DNA from 2 places in the Stenotrophomonas sp. Steno-Z10-BAI genome. Region 1 is predicted to be linked to the other one. Evidence: riboswitches for the same ligand, from Rfam matches in the RefSeq annotation. Region 1 holds a riboswitch; the other holds the start of a gene.
The links. A riboswitch is a leader RNA that binds a small molecule or an ion and turns the genes downstream of it on or off. The one in region 1 is predicted to bind cobalamin.
Positions count from the first base shown of each region.

Region 2: linked by a shared signal. The riboswitch ahead of btuB (TonB-dependent vitamin B12 receptor) and the one ahead of metE (5-methyltetrahydropteroyltriglutamate--homocysteine S-methyltransferase) in region 1 are both predicted to bind cobalamin.

Region 1 covers NZ_JBWJOZ010000007.1:86,597-89,996, forward strand. The annotation lists gene metE (5-methyltetrahydropteroyltriglutamate--homocysteine S-methyltransferase) at 1-1,906, opposite strand, end outside; cobalamin riboswitch at 2,121-2,354, opposite strand; gene AC06E9_RS16175 (hypothetical protein) at 2,458-3,240, shown strand; gene AC06E9_RS16180 (sigma-70 family RNA polymerase sigma factor) at 3,311-3,400, shown strand, end outside.
Region 2 covers NZ_JBWJOZ010000003.1:66,438-69,837, forward strand. The annotation lists gene btuB (TonB-dependent vitamin B12 receptor) at 1-1,352, opposite strand, end outside; cobalamin riboswitch at 1,477-1,708, opposite strand; gene AC06E9_RS09200 (histidine phosphatase family protein) at 1,861-2,439, shown strand; gene AC06E9_RS09205 (TfoX/Sxy family protein) at 2,477-2,848, opposite strand; gene AC06E9_RS09210 (GAF domain-containing protein) at 2,845-3,327, opposite strand.

The DNA.
Region 1 (3,400 bases):
CGCTGGCACTGATCCGGAAGGCTTCGACTGCCCAGTCCAGGTACTCGCGCCACTGCGCGCGGCGCAGCGGCAGTCCTTCGCGGATCGCCGGCTCGTCGATCTGGATCACGCCGATCCCGGCCGCTTCCAGGTCGGTCACTTCATCGCGCAGGGCCAGTGCGATCTGGCGACAGGTGTCCGCGCGGGACTGGTCGTCGCGTACGAATGACCACTGCAGCACCGTCACCGGGCCGGTCAGCATGCCCTTCATCGGCCGCTGGGTGAGCGACTGCGCGTACTGCGACCAGCGCACCGTCATCGGCTGAGGGCGGGTCACATCGCCGAAGATCACCGGCGGCTTCACGCAGCGCGAGCCGTAGCTCTGCACCCAGCCATTCTTGGTGAAGGCAAAGCCATCGAGCTGCTCGCCGAAGTACTCGACCATGTCGTTGCGCTCGAACTCGCCGTGCACCAGCACGTCCAGCCCGATCTGCTCCTGCACGCGCACGCAGTGCTCGGTCTGGGTGGCCAGGAACGCATCGTAGTCCGCATCGGAGAGCTTGCCGGCCTTGTTGCGGGCACGCGCCTCACGCACCTCCAGCGTCTGCGGGAACGAACCGATCGTGGTGGTCGGGAAGCGCGGCAGCTTCAGCGCGGCGGCCTGGGCCAGGTGGCGTTGCGGGTAGCGGCTGTGGCGCTGTGCATCGGCCGGGGTCAGCGAGGAAAGGCGCGCGGCGACGGCCGTGTTGTGCACGCGCGGCGAACGACGGCGCGATTCGATGCACGCACGCGAATGAGCCAGCGGTGCTTCGGCACGCGCCGGTGCATCGATCGCGTCGGCCAGTACGCGCAGCTCGCCGAGCTTCTGCCGGGAGAACGCCAGCCAGCTGCGCAGTTCGTCATCGAGCTTCTTTTCGTGGTCCAGATCGACCGGGGTATGCAGCAGCGAACACGACGGCGCCAGCCACAGCGCATCGCTGCCGACATGGCCGTGCGCGTAGCGCGCCAGCACCAGCGCGTTGTCCAGGTGGGTGCGCCAGATGTTGCGGCCGTTGACCAGCCCGGCCGACAGCACGCGACCGGCCGGCAGCGCCTTGATCACCGCATCGAGCTGTTCCGGCGCACGGACCAGATCCACATGCAGGCCATCGATCGGCAGCGAGGCGGCCAGCGCGAGGTTGTCCTCCAGCGCACCAAAGTACGTCGCCACCAGCACCTTGGGGCGGGCAGCCTGGGCCAGTACCGCGTAGGCATGCTCGTAGGCAGCACGTGTGGCCTCGTCCAGGTCCTGCACCAGCAGCGGCTCATCCAGCTGCACCCACGCCGCGCCGGCCGCCTTGAGCTCGCCCAGCAGCTGCACATACACCGGCAGCAGTGCATCCAGCAGGTCCAGTGCGTTGCTGCCGTCGGTGGTCTTGGACAAACGCAGGAAGGTCACCGGGCCGATCAGCACCGGACGGGTCTCGATCCCCAGCGCCTTGGCCTGGCGGTATTCGGCCAGCGGCTTGTCGCCGCGCACCGTGAAGGTCTGGCCGGCGTGCAGTTCGGGCACCAGGTAGTGGTAGTTGGTATCGAACCACTTGGTCATTTCCAGCGCATGCAGGTCGATGCCATCGCGCTGCAGGCCACGCGCCATCGCGAAATAGCCGCTCAGCGGCTCGGCATCGGCGAGCGCGCGGTAGCGGGTCGGGATCGCATCGAACAGGAAGGCCGCATCCAGCACCTGGTCATACAGGCTGAAATCGTTGCTCGGCGGCACATCCACGCCGGCCTCGCGCTGCAGCTGCCAGTGGCGTTCACGCAGCTCGGCCGCGGTGTCCTGCAGCGACGCGGCGCTGCTCTCGCCGGACCAGAAGGCTTCGAGCGCGCGCTTGAGTTCGCGCTTGGCGCCGATGCGCGGAAAACCCAAATTGGTAACAGTGGTCATTGGAACGTGTCCTCATTGCGTAGGGGCATTGAGGAACGAAGGAACCGCGCGCCGTCCGGGGCCTTGCAGCCCGTTCCGCCCCGCCAGCGACCTTCGCCCCCGCGGGCGAACCGGATGCCGTGAAGCGGACGCACGGGGGCAGCGCCATGCAGGCGGCATGGCGGCAGACCCCGGCAACCTCCCCGCGGACGTTCCAGGTCGAATCGGAGGACGGTCATGTCCTCCGGCCGGGGCCGGTATTCGGGCTGATGGACACGGGCGCGGGCGCCCACCTAGTACCTGCCGCTTCCCAGGCGCGAAGGCCCAGTGCTGTTGGCAGGAGTCGTTTCCATTCACCGCTGCGGGGCAGCTCCGGAATGGGCGCGCGAGGCGCCTTCACCGGATTCCCGTTTAAATCCATCCCTTCATCTGCATGAAGCGATGGATACCTTCGGCGAGCACAAGGTAGGCCGAAGGCGAGCGATGGTCAAGTCGTCTGCCCGATTCACCCCACTGCATCCAAACCACCGTCAACTGCGTATCTCCCTGCAAGCCCGCCCGTTTGGACCCCCATGCGCCAGCCCTTGCCCTGCCTGATCCTGCTGCTGTCGGTGATCGCCGCCCCCGTGAGTGCCGCCGCGCAGACCGTGCAGCGCCAGGAAGGCCGCGCGTACGCCACCGCCGATGGGCGCCTGCTCTACCGCGAGACCCATTGGCTGCAGGGGCCGGCAAGCGCACAGTCGCGGCTGGTGCTGTACCGCTGCAGCGATGGGCGCCCGTTTGCGCGCAAGTGGATGACCCCGCAGGGCAGCCCGCAGACGCCTGATTTCACCTTGGACGATGGCCGCGATGGGTATCAGGAAGGCGTGCGCGGCGGTGCCGCTACCCGCCAGGTATCGGTCCGTGCCAGCGCGCAGGCACCGACATTCAGCCGCGCCATCGCGGTTCCGCCGGGCGCGGTGGTGGATGCCGGTTTCGACGCGGCGGTGCGCAGCCATTGGGCGGCGTTGCAGGCGGGGCAGAGCGTGGCGTTCCAGTTCCTGCTGCCCAGCCGTCAGCGCCTGGTGCCGCTGAAAGTGCAACGCACGGGTGCGGTGACCTGGCAGGGTCAACCGGCCGAGCAGCTGCAGATGAAGCTCGATGCGTGGTTCGGTTTCGCGGTGCCCCCGGTCACCCTGGTCTATGCCACCGCGGACCAGCGGCTGCTGCAGTTCACCGGCACCGGCAACGTCCGCGATGAGAAGGGCAAGTACCCGCAGGTGCGGGTCGAGTTTCCGGCGGCTCCCGTTGCCACGCCTGCGGCAGAGTTGTCCGCCGCGCGTACGCAGCCGCTGGTGAAGACATGCGGTGCCTGAGCGCCCCCTTGCAGCCAGCCTCGCAAGCAAGGACGATGCCGATACGCCCGTTATCGACATTGAGCCTGCGATGCCCGAGCTGGACGCTGCCGCCACCGCCGCATCCCACCGTCTGGACGAGTTGCTCGCCCGGGTGGCCGCTGGCGATCGCCAGGCCTTC
Region 2 (3,400 bases), on a different contig from region 1:
AGGCCCCAGCGCCAGCCGTCGCCCTGCTGGGCGATGCCGATGTTCGCGCTCTTGGATTTTTCCGGGTCCAGGGTCGGCACGCCGCTCCACGGGTCGTAAAGGTCGCTGAAGGTCGGGGCCTTGAACGCGGTGCCGTAGCTGGCGTTGAGGCGGAACCCGCTGCCCAGCTCCAGGCCCCAGCCGAGGCTGCCGGTGGTGTGGTTGCCGAACTGCTCGTTGTCGTCGTTGCGCACGCTGGCCTGCAGGTGGTGCGCGCCGAAGCGGCCCTGGTACTGCACGAACACGCCGGTGTTGTCGCGGCTGTCGACCAGGTAGCCGGCACTGCTGCCGTCCAGGTTGTCCTGGCTCCAGTCCACACCGGCGCTCAGCAGCTGGCCATCAGCGATGCCGATGTCGGCCTGCACCGAGGCACTGTCGCGGTGGGTCTGTGCATTGCCCAGCCAGGTATCACCGTTGAAGTTGTCCGATTCGTTATCGGCGCGGCCGACGTTGAACGTCAGGTTCAAGCGCTCGCTCGGTATGTAGCGCAGCTTGCCGCCGAGTACCTGCTGCAGCGTTTCGGAGTAGTTGTAATAGCCGTCGTAATGGTTCTCGCCTTCGGCGCGCAGGGCGGTGCCTTCCACGCTCAACGTGTCCGTCAGGGCATAGCCGCCGCGCAGGCTCATGGACAGGTTGCGGTAGCCATCGCGGTCGGGCTCGTCGGCGCCGCAGCCGGCGAAGGGCGACACCGAGCCACGGCAGGCGTTGATGCCATCGGTGTGCTGGTAGGCGATGTCGGTGCCGAACCAGCCACGCTCACCGCTGCCGCCGAAGCCACCGCTGGCCTCGCGCAGGCCGTTGCTGCCACCGCCGAGCTGCAGGTGCGGCGCGAACTGGCCGGCGTTGCGGCGGGTGAAAATCTGGATCACGCCGCCGATCGCATCGGCGCCGTACAGGCTGGACTGCGGGCCACGCACGATTTCGATGCGCTCGATCTGTGCCAGCGGCAGATCCTGGATCATCGCCAGGCCGAGGTCGCCCGTGTTGATGCGCACGCCATCGACCAGCACCAGGGTGTGGGCCGAGTTGGTGCCACGCAGGAACAGCGAGCTCTGCTTGCCCAGGCCGCCGCTGTTGTTGAGGTTGATGCCGGCACGGCCGCGCAGCAGATCTTGCAGCGACGGCGCCTGGCTGCGCTCGATCTCGGCGCGGTCGATCACCTGCGCCGGTGAGATGCTGTCCTGCAGGGCGATCGGGGTGCGCGTGGCGGTGACCAGCACCTGGTCCAGCGCGGTGGCGTCGTCCTGTGCGGCGGCCAGCAGGGGCAGGGCCGAGAGCACGGCCAGGGAAAGAACGCGGGTTTGCAGCTTCATCGATGACTCCATGCACCGCGCACGCCCGCGCGGCAAGGGGTGGGGATGATCGCGCTGCAGGGAGGTTCGACGGTGGGCGGGCGCGCGCAGGCGCCAGCTTGCCGCCGCCATGCCCGCCGCATCGCAACCAGTCGTCTTCCAGGCCGGTCTCCGGGCTCGCGGGTCGATGGCGGTGCCATCGTGCCAGGCGCCTTCCCATGCCGGAGCACAGTGGCGTGTTGCCTGGTGTTTCCACGCTTACCGTTGCGGGGGCAGCGCCGGAGTGGCGGCGTGGCACAGGGCCTGACGCGTCACCGGCTTCCCGTTTCAACCTGGCGGCGTTGCAGCCCCAGGTCACCTGAAAGTGGGCGCAGTCTAAGGCATCCGCCGGGCCCATGGCGCGCACCGGTTAGAATGCGCCTCGCTTTTTCGATGTGATCTCCATGACCCCAACGTGGTTGCAGCACCCCGGCACCGACGCCCGTGACCCGCACCGGCCGGACGCAGCGGGCAGCAGACGGGGCGCGGCATGATCCTCGATCTGATCCGCCACGCCAGCACGGGCCGCGACGATCATCTTGATGGCCGCACCGATCCGCCGCTGCACGAGGGCGCGACCGACGCCCTGTGCGCGCGCTACGCCGGGCTGCCCTGGCAGCGGGTGCTGTCCTCGCCTCGGCAGCGAGCGCTGTTGACCGCCGAGGCATTGGCCTTGCCCCACGCGGTGGACGTGGAGGTCGATGAGGAATGGGAAGAACTGGATTTCGGCGACTGGGACGGGCTCGCGCTGGAGGCGCTGCCGATGGATGCGCTGTCAGCGTTCCATCTGGACCCGCACGCCAACCCGCCGCCGCATGGCGAAAGCTGGGGCCACTTCGAGCGCCGCATCGCGCGTGGACTGCACCGGCTGCTGGATGAGCCCGAGCCGGTCCCGACCCTGATCGTCAGCCATGGCGGACCGCTGCGGATGGTGCTGTCGCAGGTATGCGGCCTGCCGATGGCGATGTGCTGGGCGCTGCGCATCGATCACGGCACGCGGCTGCGCCTGCGCGTGGAGCGCGAGGACGACCGGCTGTGGGGCGAACTGCTGGAGCTGCAGCAGGTATGAGGCGCGCGGCTACCGACGGTGTGTCGGTAGCCGTGGATCAGCGGTTGTCATCGTCCATCTCGAACGGCGGCGCTTCGTCGCCGTCATCGTCGCGATGCTCCACGGTGCGGTCGTAGACCGGGCCGGAGGCGGGCGGCGCCTTCTTCAGCGGCTGGTCGGCGATGATCGCTTCGTACTCGGCCACCAGCACGGTGCGGCGCGCCTCCGGCAGTTCCTGCCAGTGGCAGTCCTGCAGCGCACCTTCCAGCGAGTAGAGCAGGTTCAAGCTGGGCTTGAAGCCGGCGCGGCGCACTTTGACGAAGGCACCGACCGCGCCGACCGCCACCAGATCTTCCGGCGTACGCAGACCGACCTGGCGCAGCCATGCTGCGCTCTTCGGGCCGATGTTGCGCAGCTTGACGCCACTCATCCCAAAGCCTCGACGAACACCGCGGCGATGGCTTCCAGCCCGGCCTGGTCCTCGGCATCGAAGCGCGCCAGCGAGGGGCTGTCCAGATCGAACACGCCGACCAGCTCGCCGTGGTGGACCAACGGCACCACCAGTTCCGAGCGCGAGGCCGAGTCGCAGGCGATGTGGCCCGGGAATGCATCGACGTCTTCGATACGCTGGGTCACCCGCTGCGAAGCCGCGGCGCCACACACGCCCTTGTCGAGTGGAATGCGCACGCAGGCGGGCAGACCCTGGAACGGGCCGACGACCAGCTCCTTGCCATCGAAGAAATAGAAGCCGACCCAGTTCAGGTGCGGCAGGGCGTGGTAGACCAGCGCCGACAGGTTGGCCGCATTGGCGATGCGGTCGCGCTCGCCGTGCACCAGGGCGCGGGCCTGGGCCAGCAGCTGGCCGTACTGTTCCGGCTTGCTGCCGGTGAGCGTGGAGGTATCGAACATGGCCGCAGTCTACCAAGCGCAGCGGTTGGGTGCCCCCGGGGCCGGCCGAACACAGCGGACCGCACCGCAGCGC